DNA from 2 places in the Streptomyces sp. NPDC043870 genome. Region 1 is predicted to be linked to the other one. Evidence: riboswitches for the same ligand, from Rfam matches in the RefSeq annotation. Region 1 holds a riboswitch; the other holds the start of a gene.
What was found. Region 1 has a riboswitch for S-adenosylmethionine ahead of thrC (threonine synthase). Riboswitches for the same ligand answer to the same signal wherever they lie in the genome.
Positions count from the first base shown of each region.

Region 2: another riboswitch for S-adenosylmethionine. It lies ahead of AC0699_RS32785 (aminotransferase class V-fold PLP-dependent enzyme); the one in region 1 lies ahead of thrC (threonine synthase).

Region 1 is NZ_JBWKDT010000012.1:126,658-136,177, reverse strand. Features, by position in the region: partial or broken gene AC0699_RS17790 (ATP-binding SpoIIE family protein phosphatase) at 1-1,022, shown strand, start outside; gene groL (chaperonin GroEL) at 1,117-2,745, opposite strand; gene AC0699_RS17780 (cold-shock protein) at 3,049-3,252, opposite strand; gene AC0699_RS17775 (MoaD/ThiS family protein) at 3,794-4,069, opposite strand; gene thrC (threonine synthase) at 4,066-5,352, opposite strand; SAM riboswitch class I at 5,370-5,525, opposite strand; gene AC0699_RS17765 (glucosyl-3-phosphoglycerate synthase) at 5,643-6,638, shown strand; gene AC0699_RS17760 (DUF7927 domain-containing protein) at 6,721-8,643, shown strand; gene AC0699_RS17755 (alpha,alpha-trehalose-phosphate synthase (UDP-forming)) at 8,725-9,520, shown strand, end outside.
Region 2 is NZ_JBWKDT010000041.1:20,812-30,331, forward strand. Features, by position in the region: gene AC0699_RS32750 (L,D-transpeptidase) at 1-646, shown strand, start outside; gene AC0699_RS32755 (response regulator transcription factor) at 669-1,067, opposite strand; gene ctaE (aa3-type cytochrome oxidase subunit III) at 1,259-1,879, shown strand; gene qcrC (cytochrome bc1 complex diheme cytochrome c subunit) at 1,947-2,756, shown strand; gene qcrA (cytochrome bc1 complex Rieske iron-sulfur subunit) at 2,753-3,805, shown strand; gene qcrB (cytochrome bc1 complex cytochrome b subunit) at 3,802-5,427, shown strand; gene trpD (anthranilate phosphoribosyltransferase) at 5,554-6,618, shown strand; SAM riboswitch class IV at 6,821-6,938, shown strand; gene AC0699_RS32785 (aminotransferase class V-fold PLP-dependent enzyme) at 7,143-8,570, shown strand; gene AC0699_RS32790 (Lrp/AsnC family transcriptional regulator) at 8,995-9,276, opposite strand; gene AC0699_RS32795 (rhomboid family intramembrane serine protease) at 9,273-9,520, opposite strand, start outside.

The DNA of each region.
Region 1 (9,520 bases):
TACCGCTGGGCGCCGGGCGGGTCGGCATCCTCATCGGAGACGTCATGGGACGCGGTCTGGAGGCTGCCGCCATCATGGGGCAGCTGCGCTCCGCGGCCCACGCCCTCGCCATGACCGGCATGCAGCCGCGCCAGCTGATGCAGTCGCTCGATGCGATCGTCGCCGAACTCGACGGCCCCGACCAGCTGGTGACCTGCTGCTATCTGATCGTGGCCCCGGACGCGGGCGAGGTGACGGTGTGCTCCGCCGGGCATCTGCCGGCCCTGGTCGCCTCACCGGGCGAGAAGGCGCGGCCCCTCGATGCGCCGGTGAGCGTGCCGCTGGGTGTCGGGGACCATCTGCACCAGCAGACCACCCTGGCCGTGGCGCCCGGATCCACTCTCCTCCTCTTCACCGACGGGCTCATAGAGACCCCGCAAGGCGACATCGAGGAGCAACTCGACGCGCTCATGGCGGCGCTCGACGCCGCCTTCGTCGCAGTACCGGAGGAGTCCGCCGCCGCGCCGGACCTGGAGTCGGCCGTGGACCGCGTACTGGAGTCCGTCCTTCCCACGACCGATCATCATCACGACGATGTGACGCTGCTTCTTGCGCAGCTCCCCGCCGCGCCGCTGGCCATGGCTGCGACGGATCTGGCGGCGACCCCGGCCTCGGTGTCGGAGGCGCGGTCGTTCGTCGGCAAGTCCCTCATCTCCTGGGACTGCGCCCAACTCGCCGACGACGCACAGCTGCTGGTGTCCGAGGTGGTCACGAACGCCATTCAGCACGGGCAGGGACCGGTTCGCCTGCGTATGCGGCGCACCAACGCCGAGCTCACCGTCGAGGTGAGCGACCACAGCCACCATCCGCCCCAGCCGCGGCTGGCCGCCGACGACGACGAGTCGGGCCGTGGACTGATCCTCGTCGACACCCTGGCCAGCAGCTGGGGCGTGCGCCCCACGGACGACGGAAAGACCACGTGGTTCTCGCTGCCGCTGCAGGCGTGTGCGCCGCAATCGGTACGGATGGCCGTCCGCTCCTAGGGGAGAGGCTCGGGGCAAACGCCCGAGGGCGGCACCCCCCTGGGAGTGGGGGTGCCGCCCTCGGTCTCAGGACGGTTGATCAACCAGAGGTCGATCAGAAGTCCATGTCACCGCCCGGCATGCCGCCCGGAGCGGCCGCGGCGGCCTTCTCCGGCTTGTCGGCGATGACGGCCTCGGTGGTGAGGAACAGCGCGGCGATGGAGGCCGCGTTCTGCAGCGCGGAGCGCGTCACCTTCGCCGGGTCGATGATGCCTTCGGCGATCAGGTCGACGTACTCGTTGGTCGCGGCGTTGAGGCCGTGACCGGTCGGCAGGTTGCGGACCTTCTCCGCCACGACGCCGCCCTCGAGGCCGGCGTTGATCGCGATCTGCTTCAGCGGGGCCTCCAGGGCCAGCTTCACGATCGCGGCACCCGTGGCCTCGTCGCCCGTCAGGTCGAGCTCGAGCTTCTCGAAGACCGAGGAGGCCTGCAGCAGGGCCACGCCACCACCGGCGACGATGCCCTCCTCGACGGCCGCCTTCGCGTTGCGAACGGCGTCCTCGATGCGGTGCTTGCGCTCCTTGAGCTCGACCTCGGTCGCGGCGCCGGCCTTGATGACGGCCACGCCGCCGGCCAGCTTCGCGAGGCGCTCCTGGAGCTTCTCGCGGTCGTAGTCCGAGTCGCTGTTCTCGATCTCGGCGCGGATCTGGTTGACCCGGCCGGCGACCTGGTCGCTGTCACCGGCACCGTCGACGATGGTGGTCTCGTCCTTGGTGATGACGACCTTGCGGGCGCGGCCCAGCAGGTCCAGGCCGGCGTTCTCCAGCTTGAGGCCGACCTCCTCGGAGATGACCGTGCCACCGGTGAGGATGGCGATGTCGCCGAGCATGGCCTTGCGGCGGTCACCGAAGCCCGGGGCCTTGACGGCAACGGACTTGAAGGTGCCACGGATCTTGTTGACGACCAGGGTCGACAGGGCCTCGCCCTCGACGTCCTCGGCGATGATCAGCAGCGGCTTGCCCGACTGCATGACCTTCTCCAGCAGCGGGAGCAGGTCCTTCACCGAGGAGATCTTGGAGTTGACGATCAGGATGTACGGGTCGTCCAGGGACGCCTCCATACGCTCCATGTCGGTGGCGAAGTACGCCGAGATGTAGCCCTTGTCGAAGCGCATACCCTCGGTGAGCTCCAGCTCCAGACCGAAGGTCTGGGACTCCTCGACGGTGATGACGCCTTCCTTGCCGACCTTGTCCATCGCCTCGGCGATGAGCTCGCCGATCTGGGTGTCGGCGGCGGAGATGGAGGCGGTGGAGGCGATCTGCTCCTTCGTCTCCACGTCCTTGGCCTGCTCGAGCAGGGCGCCGGAGACGGCCTCGACGGCCTTCTCGATGCCGCGCTTCAGAGCCATGGGGTTGGCGCCGGCCGCCACGTTGCGCAGGCCCTCGCGGACGAGCGCCTGGGCGAGAACGGTCGCGGTGGTCGTACCGTCACCGGCGACGTCGTCCGTCTTCTTGGCGACTTCCTTGACCAGCTCGGCGCCGATCTTCTCGTACGGGTCCTCGAGCTCGATCTCCTTGGCGATGGAAACACCATCGTTGGTGATCGTGGGGGCGCCCCACTTCTTCTCGAGGACGACGTTCCGGCCCTTGGGGCCAAGGGTGACCTTGACGGCGTCGGCGAGCTGGTTCATCCCGCGCTCGAGACCGCGCCGTGCCTCCTCGTCGAACGCGATGATCTTGGCCATGTGAAGTGGTCCTCCCGGACTGGGGTGGATTTCTCCGGACCGCGCTCGGCGCCCGCGACGGACGGCCTGCATGCCTTGTGGTTCCTTGCCCCACCTGGCCTGCGGACCTCACCGACCCGGTCCATAGTTGTCACTCTCACTCGTAGAGTGCTAACGCCAATGATTAGCACTCGCCCCCGTCGAGTGCAAGCGGCTCTCGCGGATCGCGGAGGGTGACAGGCACACGGACCCCGACACGCCGGAGGGCCCGTACCCAGTCATGGGTACGGGCCCTCCGTCACGTTGCTGCAGTCGGTCGGCGCTTCAGCCGGCCAAACGGACCATGTCCGCCTGCGGCCCCTTCTGACCCTGCGAGATCTCGAACTCGACCCGCTGGCCCTCCTCCAGGGTGCGGTAACCGTCCATCTGGATCGCGCTGTAGTGGACGAAAACATCCGCACCACCGTCGACCGCGATGAAGCCGTACCCCTTCTCCGCGTTGAACCACTTGACGGTGCCCTGAGCCATGCCTAACTCCCCTATTACTGGCCCTTGCACAGGACCGCACTTCGCGGACCCGGGTCAGACCTCGCCCACTGACAGGTGTGAGCGTGCGCCGGAACGCGTCGACCGCGGCTGAATGTATCTGTCCAACTGCCGTCTGCAACAGGTCAATCGGACGAGAATTCTGGGCAGGGCCGAAAGGACGATCCCCATGAATTCACTGGTTTCCCGGGCAAGTCGGGCCCACCAAAGCACGCATATGCCGCATCGAAGTCGAACACTTTGGCTGCTTCTTGTCGCGCGCGGGCGCATTCTCATATGCGTCTGGCACAAGCAGTGGAGGGGACTTCCCAACTCTACCGCGCTCAACCATGCAGAATTGCCCCCTCCGCTTAGCTTGCGGAGGGGGCAATTCTGTTAACACTGCGTGGCGATCACGGCTCCGGCACCGCGCCCGACGGTCAGCCTCCGGGAGACTTCCGGACGGTCAGCCTCCGGCACTGTGCTGGATGGTCAGCCTCCGGCACTGTGCTGGTTGGTCAGCCTCCGGCACTGTGCTGGTTGGTCAGCCTCCGGCGACGGCCGGGATGATCGAGACGCCCGCGCCGTCCGGCGTGGCCGTCTCCAGGCCCTGCTCGAAGCGGACGTCGTCGTCGTTGACGTACACGTTCACGAAACGGCGCAGCTTGCCCTGGTCGTCCAGGACCCGCGCCGCGATGCCCGCGTGGTTCTTCTCCAGGTCGGCGATGACTTCGGCGAGGGTCGCGCCCTCCGCCGGGACCTCGGCCTGGCCACCGGTGTAGGTGCGGAGGATGGTGGGGATGCGGACGTTGACGCTCATGCGAGGCCAGCCTCTCGGAAAGAGTCCAGGTTGGGGCGGATGACAGCGGACATACCCGTCGTGGGGGCCACCGCGTCGAGGGTCTTCAGGCCGTCACCCGTGTTGACGACGACCGTGGTGAGGGACGGGTCGATGACGCCTGCCTCGATCAGCTTCTTCGCCACGCCGAGCGTCGTGCCGCCGGCGGTCTCCGTGAAGATGCCCTCCGTGCGGGCCAGCAGCTTGATCGCGTCCACGATCTGCTCGTCGGTGACGTCCTCGACGGCTCCGCCGGTGCGCCGGCAGATGTCCAGGACGTACGGGCCGTCGGCCGGGTTGCCGATCGCCAGGGACTTCGCGATGGTGTCGGGCTTCTGCGGCTTGACCACGTCGTGGCCGGCCTTGAAGGCCACGGACACCGGGGAGCAGCCCTCGGCCTGGGCGCCGAAGATCTTGTAGGGCTTGTCCTCGACGAGGCCCAGCTTGATCAGCTCCTGCAGGCCCTTGTCGATCTTGGTGAGCTGGGAGCCGGAGGCGATGGGGATGACGATCTGGTCGGGGATCCGCCAGCCGAGCTGCTCGCAGATCTCGTACGCGAGCGTCTTCGACCCCTCGCCGTAGTACGGACGCAGATTGACGTTGACGAAGCCCCAGCCCTCGCCCGCCGGGTCGCCGATGAGCTCGGAGCAGAAGCGGTTGACGTCGTCGTAGTTGCCCTCGATACCGACGAGCTCCCCGCCGTAGACCGCGGCCATGATGACCTTGCCCTGCTCCAGGTCGTGCGGGATGAACACGCAGGAGCGGAAGCCGGCCCGGGCCGCGGCGGCGCCGACCGCACCCGCCAGGTTGCCGGTGGAGGAGCAGGAGAGCGTGGTGAAGCCGAAGGCGCGGGCGGCCTCCAGGGCCTGGGCGACGACCCGGTCCTTGAAGGAGTGGGTCGGGTTGCCGGAGTCGTCCTTGACGAAGAGCTTGCCGGTGTCGACGCCCAGCTCGCGGGCGAGGTTGTCGGCCTTGACGAGCTTGGTCCAGCCCGGGTTCAGGTTCGGCTTGCTCGCCACGTCGGCGGGGACGGGGAGCAGCGGCGCATAGCGCCAGATGTTCTCGGGACCGTTCTCGATCCGCTTGCGCAGGGCTTCCGGGTCGCCGCTCGGCAGGTCGTACGCGACTTCGAGCGGCCCGAAACAGATCTCGCAGGCGAAGATCGGGCCGAGCGCGAACCGCTCGCCGCATTCGCGGCAGGAGAGCCCGGAGGCGGGGCCGAGATCAACAGAGTGGGTGGTGGTGGCAACGGTCTGCACAGCCATGGAGGCGAGGCCCTTTCTCCTCATCTTCCTCGCGGCGCATCTCGCCACGAGACGGAATTGGCACCTTCCCTAGCCGGGGCCTCGCGCGAGTGTCGTATGACGTGCGACGAGAACCGGCTGGAGGGTTGCCGGGGCTTCAACGGGCCGTGTCCCTCTGCCCCTCTGGATGAGCGGTATTCGATTGTTCGCGAGAGGACCCCCGACATGCGACGGCCGTTCGCGTTGTTCAAGACTGTAACCGAACCCCCGGACGCTTGAGATGGTCGTCCGATCCGCGAGATGGAGATCAAGTGCTGGAAGAGGTGGAGCGCTGGCTGGCCCGGCGGTCCTGGTCGGTGGCGGACCGCCCCTTGGACCAGCTGCTGGCCGCCAAGAAGAGCATCACGGTCAGCGTGGTGCTCCCTGCTCTGAACGAGGAGCCGACGGTCGGGGAGATCGTCGCCGTGATCCGGCGCGAGCTGATGTCGGAGGCGGTCCCGCTCGTGGACGAGCTGGTGGTCGTCGACTCGGGGTCGACGGACCGTACCGCCGAGGTGGCCGCGGCGGCCGGGGCGCGCGTGGTGCACCGGGACGCGATACTCCCGCGCATACCGGCGCTGCCCGGCAAGGGCGAGGTGCTGTGGCGCTCGCTGCTGGTGACCGGCGGCGACATCGTCTGCTTCGTGGACGCGGACCTGAGGGAGTTCTCCGCGGACTTCGTCTCCGGGATCGTCGGCCCGCTGCTGACCGAGCCGGACGTGCAGTTCGTGAAGGCGATGTACGAGCGGCCGCTCGGGACCACCGATGCCGACGCGCTCGCCTCCGGCAGGACCGGGCAGGGCGGCCGGGTGACGGAGCTGGTGGCGCGTCCGCTGCTCAATCTGCACTGGCCACAGCTGGCCGGGTTCGTCCAGCCGCTCGGCGGTGAGTACGCGGCGCGGCGCTCGCTGCTGGAGCGGCTGCCGTTCCCGGTGGGGTACGGGGTGGAGCTCGGGCTGCTGGTGGACGCGCTGCACACGGTGGGCCTGGACGCGCTGGCGCAGGTGGACGTGGGCGTACGGCTGCACCGGCACCAGGACAGCCAGGCGCTGGGCCGGATGGCGGCGGCGATCTACCGTACGGCCCAACTGCGGCTGTCCCGGGGCCACCTGGTGCGTCCGGCGCTGACCCAGTTCGAGCGCGGCGAGGACGGGTTCGTACCGCGGACCCATCCGGTGGACACCGAGGAGCGGCCGCCGATGATGGAAATCCCCGAGTACGCGGAGTATGCGAAGCGGGCCGGGCGGCGTAACACGGGCGCGGCGTAGCCGGCACAGTCGGTCGTATTGTCTAAATTTCGCATTTATGGGCTGTACGAGACTCATGGGCGCTTGGCGCCAGAACTCCAGGTTGCCCCGTTTCGTCGGGGCCCTGACGGTCATCGCGGCCGTCACCACCGTCTCGACCGGAATGGCCGGGCCGACCGCTCCGCTCTCCCCCGGCCGGGCCGTCACCGACAGCGGTTCCTCCTTCGAGAAGCGCTACGAAGCCTCGCTGTACGGCGACTTCACCACCATCGGCAACACCGTGCTCGGCTGTCCGGAGGCACCCGGCGACATGGCCGCCCGGTGCGCGCTCGCCGCCGCCGGGCAGAACGAGGACGGCAACAGCAGCTTCGACCTGCGGCGGCTCAACACCGCCGGGATGTCGCCCGACCACGGTTCGAGCACCGGCCAGGTCCGCATCCCGCCGGGTGCGCGCGTCGTGTACGCGCGGCTGTTCTGGGGCGGCAACGACGGTACGTACCGCACCGCGGGGGGTGCCACACTGGCGCGCTGCGAGGGCTCGGGCGCCGACGCCGCCCTGTCGCCCGGCGACCCGCTCGACTCCACGCCCTCGATCGGCGTCAACGATGCCCATGCGGTCGAGGTCGACGCCGAGCACCTGGTCAGGGACCCGGACTCGATCCGTGGAGCGCACTACTACAGCGGCGAGGCCGACGTCACCGACGCCTTCGCCGGCATCACCGGATCGAGTGACCCGCTGCCGGTCGCGGTCGGCGGCATCTGGGCCCCGGCCGGCCGGGGCTGTGCCGCGGGCTGGTCGCTCACCGTCGTCCACGCGTACGACGCCCCGAACGAGGAGCACGCCCCGGAGCGGCGCAACGTCTACGTCTACGGCGGCCACGCCCTGCAGCGCTCCGCCTCGCCCGCCACCACCGTCCCGGTGAAAGGCTTCTACCGGTCCGGTGGCCAGGTCCGCGCGTCCGTCACGGCGTACGGCGGCGACTGGGGCACCACGGGCGACCGCTTCCGTGTCGGCGGCCGGTACGTGACCGAGAAGGACACCGGGAGCAACGGCAACTTCTTCGCGGGCACCGCCGACGGCGCCGTGGCCCCGCACCTGCGCAACAACCTGAGCATCGACGCGAAGGAGTTCGACGTCCCGGAGGGCGCGATCGCGCCCGGCGCCACGTCCACCACGCTCGCCTTCGCAACGGACGACGACGCGTATGTGCCGTCGGCCCTCGCCCTGTCCGTGCCGGTGCCCGAGCTGGCGATCACGAAGACGGCGTCGGCGAAGACGGCCGGTCCCGGGGACACCGTGACGTTCACCGTCACCGCGAAGAACACCGGCAAGCGCAATTACCGGAACGCCAGGTTCACCGACGATCTCACCGGCGCCCTCGACGACGCCTCCTACGACGGCGACGGCAGGGCGACCCTCGGGAAGGTCGCCTACGAGGAGCCCGAGCTCTCGTTCACCGGCGACATCCCGGCCGGGAAGACGGCGACCGTGACGTACTCGGTCACCGTCGACGCCGAGGTGGGCGGGGACGGCAGGCTCGGCAGCAGCGTCACGGCGGACTCGCCGCGGTCCAACTGCGACGAGGGCAGCACCGACACGAAGTGCGCGGTGGCACCCGTGGTCAGCGGGGCGCCGAGGCCGGCGCCACTGGCCGGCCCGGGCCAGGAGGAGGAACAGGGCGAGGCGCAGGACCAAGGAGACGAGCAGGGACAGGGCGACGGGCGGGAGAAGGCCATGGGCGCCGCCGCCCCGGACCGGCGCGGCTCAGCCCCGGGCCTGCGGCAGCAGGACGAGCCGGGGGCCGGTCGGCAGGCTTCCGGAGCACCGGCGGCCCCTGACGCCTCTGGCACCTCTGACGCTCCTGGCACCTCTGACGCCTCTGACAACGGCGCCGCCGGCAGCCGCGGCGAAATGGCGGAAACCGGCCACAACAGCGAGCGGCTGTGGCTGCTCGGCGGAGTCGCGCTGGCGCTCGCCGCGGCAGGAGCCATCGCACTCGCCGCGACCCGCGGCCGAGGCAACTGAACGAGTGACCGTGTGGCCGGACTCCGCCGACGGAGTCCGGCCGCACGTTTGAGCGGATACGTGACGGGCTAGGTTCGCGACATGGTCTCCGAGCACTCCGTCTCCGAGCACGCCGCCCACGTACTCGTCGCCTCCAACCGCGGCCCCGTCTCGTACGCCTTCCGCGAGGACGGCACGCTCGACGCCCGGCGCGGCGGCGGCGGGCTGGTCTCCGGCCTGTCGGCGATCGGCCCCGACGCGGGCGCCCTGTGGGTGTGCGCGGCGCTCGGCGACGGCGACCGCGAGGCGGTGCGACGCGGCGTGGGCGAGCCGGGCGTCCGGATGCTCGACATCGACCCGGACATCCACGCGGACGCGTACAACGGCATCGCGAACTCGGTGCTGTGGTTCGTGAACCACATGCTGTACCAGACCCCGCTGGAGCCGGTCTTCGACACGGAGTTCCGGCGGCAGTGGGTCGCGTACCGCACGTACAACCGCGCCTTCGCGGAGGTGCTGGCGGCGGAGGCGGCGCCCGGGGCTGTCGTGCTGATCCAGGACTACCACCTGGCGCTCACGCCGGGGATGCTCCGCGAGCACCGCCCCGACCTGCGGATCGGGCACTTCTCGCATACGCCGTGGGCACCGCCGGAGTACTTCCGGATGCTGCCGGACGACATCGCGGAGGAGCTGCTCCTGGGAATGCTGGGCGCGGACCGGCTGGGGTTCCTGACCTCCCGGTGGGCGCAGACGTTCATGCGGACCTGCCCTTCGGTGCTGGGCCCGTACGACGTGGTGCCGTCCTGGCCGAAGGACCAGGCGCCCAGTGTCACGGTCCGCGGCCCGGGGCCCGCCCGCGGACGGACGTGGATCGGGGTGCACGGGCTGGGCGCGGACG
Region 2 (9,520 bases), on a different contig from region 1:
GGAGTACTGGCCGTCGGGCGCCACCGTCCGGGTGCACAGCAGTCTGGAGGGCGTCAAGATCGGCGAGATGTACGGCGGCGCCGTGAAACCGCTCAATCTGACCATCGGTGACCGGATCGAGGCCATCACCGACGCGAGTACGCACCAGATGACGGTCAAGCGGAACGGAGAAGTGATCAATACCATTCCGGTGACCACCGGCAAACCGGGCTTCTCCACCCGGAACGGGGTCAAGGTGGTGCTCGGCAAGGAGTACTTCGTCCGGATGCGCGGCACCAGCATCGGCATCCCCGTCGACAGCGCCGAGTCCTACGACCTGCCCGTGTACTACGCGACGCGCGTCACCTGGAGTGGCGAGTACGTCCACGCCGCGCCCTGGTCCGTCGGCTCCCAGGGATACGCGAACGTCAGCCACGGCTGTACCGGGATGTCCACCGGCAACGCCGCGTGGTTCTACAAAACCGTCCGCGAGGGCGACATCGTCAAGGTCGTCAACAGCCTTGGCGGCATGATGGATCCGTTCGGGAACGGTTTCGGTGACTGGAACCTCGACTGGGACGAGTGGCGCACGGGCAGCGCCCTGCTGGGAGGCGTCCGGGAGGGCAGCGGCCCGGCCGACGAGGCACGCCTGCGGCCCCAGATCTGACCCCGGTACGGGGCGGGCAGGTTCAGGCCGCCGCCCGCCCCCTGCGCAGCAGTCCGGCCAGTGCGTCCGCGAACTCCACCGGCTCGACCGGGAGCGTCACCGCGGCGTCCGCACGGCTCCACGTGGCCAGCCAGGCGTCCTGCGGGCGCCCCATGAGCACCAGCACCGGCGGGCACCGGAAGATCTCGTCCTTGATCTGCCGGCAGACGCCCATACCGCCCGCGGGCACCGCCTCGCCGTCCAGGACACAGACGTCGACACCGCCCTTGCCCAGCTCCTTGAGAACCGCGGGCAGCGTCGCGCACTCGATGAACTCGACCGGGGGAACATCGGCGGCCGGGCGGCGGCCCGTGGCGAGCCGCACCTGTTCGCGGGTGCTGGAGTTGTCGCTGTACACCAGCACCGTGGCGGTCGACTGCATTGTTCCTCCGGTTCGTCAGGGAGAACTGCGGGCTGCACCGATGCGCGGGATGCTACCCCTCCCGGCGCCTCGTCAGCACCGCTAATGACAGCCTTTCGATGGGCCGTTCGGTCCTGGACGCGAACCCGAGAGAGAGATGGACACACCGAACGGCACCCCCCGGAGTGAGGGCTGGATAAGCGACCGACATAATGTCGGTCGTGGCGACAGCAACGACAGTAGAAACCGGGCACGCGCACCCGTCGGTCAATCGGCCGAACCTCACCAGCGTCGGAACCATCATCTGGCTGAGTTCCGAGCTGATGTTCTTCGCGGCCCTCTTCGCGATGTACTTCACCCTGCGATCGGTGATGGGTGCCGAGTACTGGTCCCAGCAGGCTCAACACCTGAACTTCCCGTTCTCGGCGACCAACACCACGATCCTGGTGCTCTCCTCCCTCACCTGCCAGCTCGGCGTCTTCGCCGCCGAGCGCGGTGACGTGAAGAAGCTCCGCACCTGGTTCGTGATCACGTTCGTGATGGGTGCGATCTTCATCGGCGGCCAGGTCTTCGAGTACACCGAGCTGGTCAAGGACGCGGGCCTCTCGCTCTCGTCCGACCCGTACGGCTCGGTGTTCTACCTGACCACCGGCTTCCACGGTCTGCATGTGACGGGCGGTCTCATCGCCTTCCTGCTGGTTCTCGGCAGGACGTACGCGGCCCGGAGATTCACCCACGAGCAGGCAACCGCCGCCATCGTCGTGTCCTACTACTGGCACTTCGTCGATGTCGTCTGGATCGGCCTCTTCGCCACGATCTACATGATCAAGTAGCACCGGGCTCGTACCCGCACACATTCCAGAAGCATCGACGCAGAAGATCCTGACACCGGGGTAATCCGTGAAAAAGCTCTCCGCACGACGACGCCATCCGCTGGCGGCGCTCGTCGTCCTACTCCTCGCGCTGGCGGCCACTGGGGGGCTGTACGCCGCGTTCGCACCCGCGGACAAGGCGCAGGCCGATGAAACCGCCCAGTCCCTCGCCATCGAGGAGGGCAAGAAGCTCTACACCGTCGGCTGCGCCAGCTGCCACGGAACCGGCGGTCAGGGCACGTCCGACGGACCTTCCCTGGTCGGCGTCGGTTCCGCCGCCGTGGACTTCCAGGTCGGCACCGGCCGTATGCCCGCACAGCAGCCGGGCGCCCAGGTGCCGAAGAAGCCCGTCATCTACTCGCAGGCCGAGATCGACCAGCTCGCGGCGTACGTCGCCTCCCTCGGTGCCGGTCCGGTCACGCCGACCGAGAAGCAGTACAGCCCGGAAGGTGCTGACATCGCCAAGGGCGGCGACCTGTTCCGCACCAACTGCGCCCAGTGCCACAACTTCACGGGTGAGGGCGGTGCCCTGACGCACGGCAAGTACGCCCCGAACCTCGAAGGCGTGAGCCCGAAGCACATCTACGAGGCCATGCAGACCGGCCCGCAGAACATGCCCTCCTTCCCGGACGGAACGATGCCGGAGCAGGAGAAGAGGGACATCATCGCCTACATCCAGACCGTGAACAGCGGCGAGTCGGAGAGCCCCGGCGGCCTCAGCCTGGGCGGCCTCGGCCCCGTCAGTGAGGGCCTGTTCGCATGGGTCTTCGGTCTGGGTGCGCTGATCGCAGTTGCCGTCTGGGTCGCGGCCCACACCGCTAAGGCCAAGAAGTCATGAGTAGCCAAGACATTCCAGAAGAGACCCTGCCGTCCGAGCAGGACCACGCGCGTGGCGAGGTAGCGGCGAAGGAAGATCCTTTCGCCGACCCGGGCCTTCCCGCCCACAAGCCGCGCATCCAGGACATCGACGAGCGGGCCGCCAAGCGGTCCGAGCGTACAGTCGCCCTCTTGTTCACGCTGTCGATGCTGGCCACGATCGCCTTCATCGCCTCGTACGTGATCTTCCCGGCCGACGAGATCGTCTACATCTGGCCGTTCGGTCATGTGAGCGCGCTGAACTTCGCGCTGGGTATGACCCTCGGTGTCGCGCTGTTCTGCATCGGAGCGGGCGCGGTCCACTGGGCCCGCACCCTGATGTCCGACACGGAGATCGCCGACGACCGTCACCCGATCGAGGCCGAGCCCGAGCTCCGGGCCAAGGTGCACGCCGACTTCGCGGCCGGTGCCGAGGAGTCCGGCTTCGCCCGGCGCAAGCTCCTGCGCAACACCATGTTCGGAGCGCTGGCCATGGTGCCGCTCTCCGGTGTGGTGCTGCTGCGCGACCTGGGCCCGCTGCCCGAGGACAAGCTCCGCCACACGCTGTGGGCCAAGGGCAAGCAGCTCATCAACATGAACACGAATCAGCCGCTGCGTCCCGAGGACGTCGCTGTCGGTTCGCTGACCTTCGCCATGCCCGAGGGCCTGTCGGAGGAGGACCACAGCTTCCAGACCGAGATCGCCAAGGCCGCCCTGATGATCGTCCGGATCCAGCCGGAGGACATCAAGGACAAGCGCGAGCTCGAGTGGTCCCACGACGGCATCGTTGCGTACTCGAAGATCTGCACCCACGTGGGCTGCCCGATCTCCCTGTACGAGCAGCAGACGCACCACGTCCTCTGCCCGTGCCACCAGTCCACCTTCGACCTCTCCGACGGCGCCCGCGTCATCTTCGGCCCGGCCGGTCACGCCCTCCCGCAGCTGCGGATCGGCGTGAATGACGAAGGCTTCCTCGAGGCGCTCGGCGACTTCGAAGAGCCCGTCGGTCCTGCCTACTGGGAGCGCGGATGAGCACTTCAGCTGAATCAAAGAGGAAGGCACCCGCGGGCGAGCGGGTCGCCGACTGGGCCGACGGCCGTCTCGGGATCTACTCCCTGGCCAAGACCAACATGCGCAAGATCTTCCCGGACCACTGGTCCTTCATGCTGGGTGAGGTCGCGCTCTACAGCTTCATCGTCATCATCCTCACGGGTGTGTACCTGACGCTGTTCTTCCACCCGTCGATGAACGAGGTGGAGTACCACGGCAGCTACGTCCCGATGCAGGGCCGGCTGATGTCGGAGGCCTTCGCCTCGACCCTGGACATCAGCTTCGACGTCCGCGGTGGTCTGCTCATCCGGCAGATCCACCACTGGGGCGCGCTGATCTTCCTCGCGGCCATGATGGTCCACATGATGCGCGTCTTCTTCACGGGCGCGTTCCGCAAGCCGCGTGAGATCAACTGGCTGTTCGGCTTCCTGCTGCTCGTCCTCGGCATGTTCACCGGCTTCACCGGTTACTCGCTCCCGGACGACCTGCTCTCGGGCACCGGTGTCCGCTTCATGGAGGGCGCGATCCTGTCCGTCCCGGTCGTCGGCACCTACCTGTCGATGTTCCTGTTCGGCGGCGAGTTCCCCGGCGGCGACTTCGTGGCCCGGTTCTACTCGGTCCACATCCTGCTGCTGCCCGGCATCATGATGGGCCTGCTGGTGGCGCACCTGATCCTGGTCTTCTACCACAAGCACACGCAGTTCGCTGGCCCCGGCCGGACCAACAAGAACGTCGTCGGCATGCCGCTGCTGCCGATCTACATGGCCAAGGCCGGAGGCTTCTTCTTCCTGGTCTTCGGCATCATCACGGTCGTCTCGGCGATCGCTCAGATCAACCCGATCTGGGCCATCGGCCCGTACCGCCCGGACCAGGTGTCCACGGGTGCACAGCCCGACTGGTACATGGGCTTCTCCGAGGGTCTGATCCGTGTCATGCCCGGCTGGGAGATCAACCTCTGGGGCCACACGCTGGTCCTGGGCGTCTTCATCCCGCTGATCATCTTCCCGTTGGTCCTGGTGGCGATCGCGGTGTACCCGTTCGTCGAGTCCTGGGTCACGGGTGACAAGCGCGAGCACCACATCCTGGACCGCCCGCGCAACGCGCCGACCCGTACCGCCTTCGGCGTGGCCTGGCTGACCTGGTACTTCGTGCTGCTCGTCGGTGGTGGAAACGACATCTGGGCGACCCACTTCAACCTGTCGATCAACTCGATCACCTGGTTCGTCCGGATCGCGTTCTTCGTCGGGCCGGTCATCGCCTTCATCGTCACCAAGCGGATCTGCCTGGGTCTGCAGCGGCGCGACAAGGACAAGGTGCTGCACGGACGCGAGTCCGGCATCATCAAGCGACTGCCGCACGGTGAGTTCGTCGAGGTCCACGAGCCGCTGACGCAGGAGGCCCTGCACACGCTCACGGCGCACGAGCAGTACGAGCCGCTCGAGATCGGCCCGACGGTCGACGAGAACGGTGTCGAGCGCAAGGTGCCGCTCACGCAGAAGCTCCGGGCGAGGCTCAGCAAGGGCTACTACGGCGAGGGGAACCAGATTCCCAAGCCGACCGTCGAGGAGTTCAAGGAGATCACGAGCGGCCACGGCCACCACTGATCCCACCCACTGATCGCAGCGATCGCCACGGCAGGAGCCCCGTCCACTCGATGGACGGGGCTCTTTGCCGTCCCCTGCGCTCGATAGGGTGGTGGCATTCCTATACGTACGGACCCAGGAGCGACCATGAGCGCTGTGACCCCCGCAGGAGGCACTACCGCGGCGGGCCTTTCCTGGCCCGGGGTACTGGACTCCCTGCTGTACGGCCGCGACCAGAGCGCGGAAGCCACCGCGTGGGCCATGGACCGGATTCTGCGGGGCGAGGCCACCGACGCGCAGATCGCCGGGTTCGCCGTCGCGCTGCGGGCCAAGGGCGAGACGGTCGAGGAGATCTCCGGTCTCGTACGGACGATGTACGCCCACGCCCGGGTGATCGACGTCCCCGGGGCGACCGTCGACATCGTGGGCACCGGCGGCGACGGCGCGAAGACCGTCAACATCTCGACGATGTCCGCGATCGTGGTGGCCGGCACCGGCGCGAAGGTGGTCAAGCACGGCAACCGTGCCGCGTCCAGTGCGAGCGGCGCCTCGGACGTCCTGGAGAAGCTCGGCGTCAATCTGGAGCTGACGCCGGAGCGGGTGGCCGAGGTCGCGGAGGAAGCGGGGATCACCTTCTGCTTCGCCGTGAAGTTCCACCCCGCGCTGCGGCATGTGGCCGCGGCGCGCAAGGAGCTCGGAATCCGTACGACGTTCAACTTCCTGGGTCCGCTCACCAACCCCGCCCGGGTGAAGGCCCAGGCCACGGGCGTCGCCGATGCCCGGATGGCGCCGATCATGGCCGGAGTGCTCGCCGAACGGGGATCCAGCGCGCTGGTCTTCCGCGGTGACGACGGCTTGGACGAGCTCACCACGACCGCGACGTCCCGGGTGTGGGTCGTCCGGGACGGCGCGGTGCGCGAGGAGGCCTTCGACCCCCGGGACGTGGGCATCGAGCTGGTCCCGGTCGAAGCGCTGCGCGGCGCGGACGCCTCGTACAACGCGGATGTCGCCCGCCGGCTCCTCGCCGGTGAGTCCGGCCCGGTGCGGGACGCGGTCCTGCTCAACTCGGCGGCGGCGCTGGCCGCGCTGGACCCGGGCGGGGGCACTCTGGTGGAGCAACTCCGGGCCGGGATCGCGAAGGCCGCGGAGTCCATCGACTCCGGGGCGGCGAAGCAGGCGCTGGACCGCTGGGTGGCGGCGAGCAACGCGTAACGCCCCCCGGTGGGCGTGCTGGTGCGGGGTCTGTGCGGGCACGGGCCCCGCACCTTTGCGTGCAGGCGTTGTGCGGACATCGTGCGGAGCTGTGGGGCCGTGAAGAGCTGCCGGGAAGCCGCGGTGGAGTCGCGGGCGAGCGACGTCCCGGTATCCGGACACGAGTTGCGCGGGGGCGACCGGCTGGCATAGCTTCGCGACAGGTCATGAGTGACAGCGACTACGGCCCCGGCCCGCTGTCCGGCAACCCTCCGTCCGTGGCGGGGTGCCCCGGGTGAAGACCAGGCCGTGGGCAGCGAGGTCCGCGGCAAGCGCGGACCCCTTGCAACCCCTGGGGTCCTGGTCCTCAAGGGAGCAGTCTCGTGAGCAAGCGAATGCGATAGGGCGCGAAGCCCCTCACTTCAATTCCCTCCGTACGGTGACGGCCGTGCGTCGAGGCAACCCCCGTATGCGGAGCGCCGGTTGGGCGGCTGCCGCACGGGTTCTTGAAGCCGATTCGCCTTTTCCTGCCGGGAGATACCGCCATGTCCGCATGCCCGAACACCGCCGAAGCCACCGTCACTGCCACCGCCACTGTCACCGCCGCCACCACCGCTGCCGTCGCCACCGACGCCGACCCCTGCTGTGCCGCCCCGCTGCCTGTACTCGGCCGGGACGTCACCGTGCCGCTCGTGACCGGTGGCGAGGTCACGTATGCCGCCCTCGACTACGCGGCGAGCGCGCCGGCGCTGCAGCGGGTGTGGGACGACGTGGCCGCGTACGCCCCGTACTACGGCAGCGTGCACCGCGGCGCCGGGTACCTCTCGCAGCTCTCCACGGACCTGTTCGAGAACAGCCGCGTGGCGGTGCACGAGTTCCTCGACTGCCGGGACGGTGACCAGGTCGTCTTCACCCGCTCGACCACCGACTCGCTCAACCTGCTGGCCGCCGTACTCCCCGCCGACTGCCAGGTGTTCGTCTTCGAGACCGAGCACCACGCCTCGCTGCTGCCGTGGAGGGACGCCCGCGTGACGTACCTCGACGCGCCGCGCACGCCGGGCGAGGCGGTGCGGACCCTGGAGCTGGCCCTCGCCGACCGCGACCCCTACGGCCCCGCGCTGGTCTGCGTGACCGGCGCGTCCAATGTCACCGGGGAGCTCTGGCCGGTACGCGAACTCACGGCCGCCGCCCACGCCCACGGCGCGCGCGTCGTGCTGGACGCCGCGCAGCTCGCGCCGCACCACCCCGTCTCGGTGAAGGACCTGGACGTCGACTGGGTCGCCTTCTCCGGGCACAAGCTGTACGCCCCGTTCGGGTCGGGTGTGCTCGCCGGGCGCGCGGACTGGCTGCAGAAGGCGGAGCCGTACCTGGCCGGTGGCGGTGCCTCGAAGAAGGTCGCGCGCCGCAACGACGGTGGGGTGGAAGTGGACTGGCACACCACCGCCGCCCGCCACGAGGCCGGTTCGCCGAACGTCATCGGCGTCTACTCGATCGCGTCCGCGTGCAAGGCGCTGACGGAAGCCGGTTTCGACGCGCTCGTCGCGCGCGAGCGCCATCTGATCGGGAAGGTCCGCGAGGGCCTGGCGGAGGTGCCGGAGGTCACGATCCTCTCGCTGTTCGGCGACGACGCACCGCGCGTCGGTGTCATCTCCTTCGTCGTGGAGGGCTGGAACAGCTCGCACTTCGCCGCCGCGCTGTCCGCCGAGTACGGCATCGGCGTACGGGACGGACTCTTCTGCGCCCATCCGCTGGTCCGCACCCTGCTCGGCAGCGACCCGCAGGACCCGGGCGAGTGCGGTGCGCCGGAGGCCGAGCCGGGCCGGCCCTCGCTGAACGCGATCCGGGTCAGCTTCGGCGCCGGCACGCCGGACGAGCATGTCGAGCGCTTCGTACGGGCCGTGAAGGAACTCGTGCGCGACGGTGCGAAGTGGAACTACCGCACCGAGGACGGCAGGTGCGTGCCCGCGGTCTGAGACGCGGGGCGAGTCCCGTCCCCAGCAGGACCGTGCTCATGACGCGCTCGGCCGCGTCGGCGAGGAATTCGCCGGCGCGGCCGAGCGCTTCGCGCGCACCGTGCCGGCTGCCGACGGGATGTCCCTCCGGGCGTCCGTGCTTGAACTCCCCCGGAGCTTCGCCCGGGGGTGTCCCCGGGCGGGCCTGGTGTGCGGGCCGGTCGCCGGACAGGGCCTAGGCCGTGTTTGAGAACTGGCGCCGTCCGCCCGCAGGGCGGGGCTCGAGGCGTCTGGTGCGTGCAATCGCAAGGCGGAGGATCATCCTCGTACTGGACGTACTTGGATGACTCCGACAACGCAGCGTGGGGGCACCTCCCGTGCCCGAAGGGCTACGGGGGAGTGCGTGTCAGGCGTCACGGGCCAGGCGGGAGTTCTCAAACACGGCCTAGGCGTCGAGGCCGATCGCGAACGCCGCCTCCAGGTCGTGCTGCGAGTACGTACGGAACGCGACGTGCGTGTCCGTCGCCTCGACGCCCGGGATCTTGCTGATGTGGCCCGGGATGACGTCCGCCAGGTCCTCGTGCTTGCTGACCCGGACCATCGCGATCAGGTCGTACGTACCGGTGACCGAGAAGACCTCGCTGACGTTCTCCACCGCGTTGATCGCCTCGGCGATCTCGGGGATGCGGTCCACGCTGGTCTTGATGAGCACGATCGCAGTGATCACGGCTGTCTTTCTCCCTCGGTGGCCGCTGCTTGGGCTTTCACTCTAGCCGTCTGCCGGAAACGGCCCCATGCGTAGAGAAAGCCGATCCCGAACCCCACCAGATGTGCCAGATACGCCACCCCCGGCCCCGACGACGAGCTCTGCGCCTCCGCCAGCCACTGCAGGACGAACCAGAAGATCAGGACGGCCCAGGCGGGGAAGCGCAGCGGCAGGAAGAACAGAAAGGGGAAGAGGCTCGTCACCC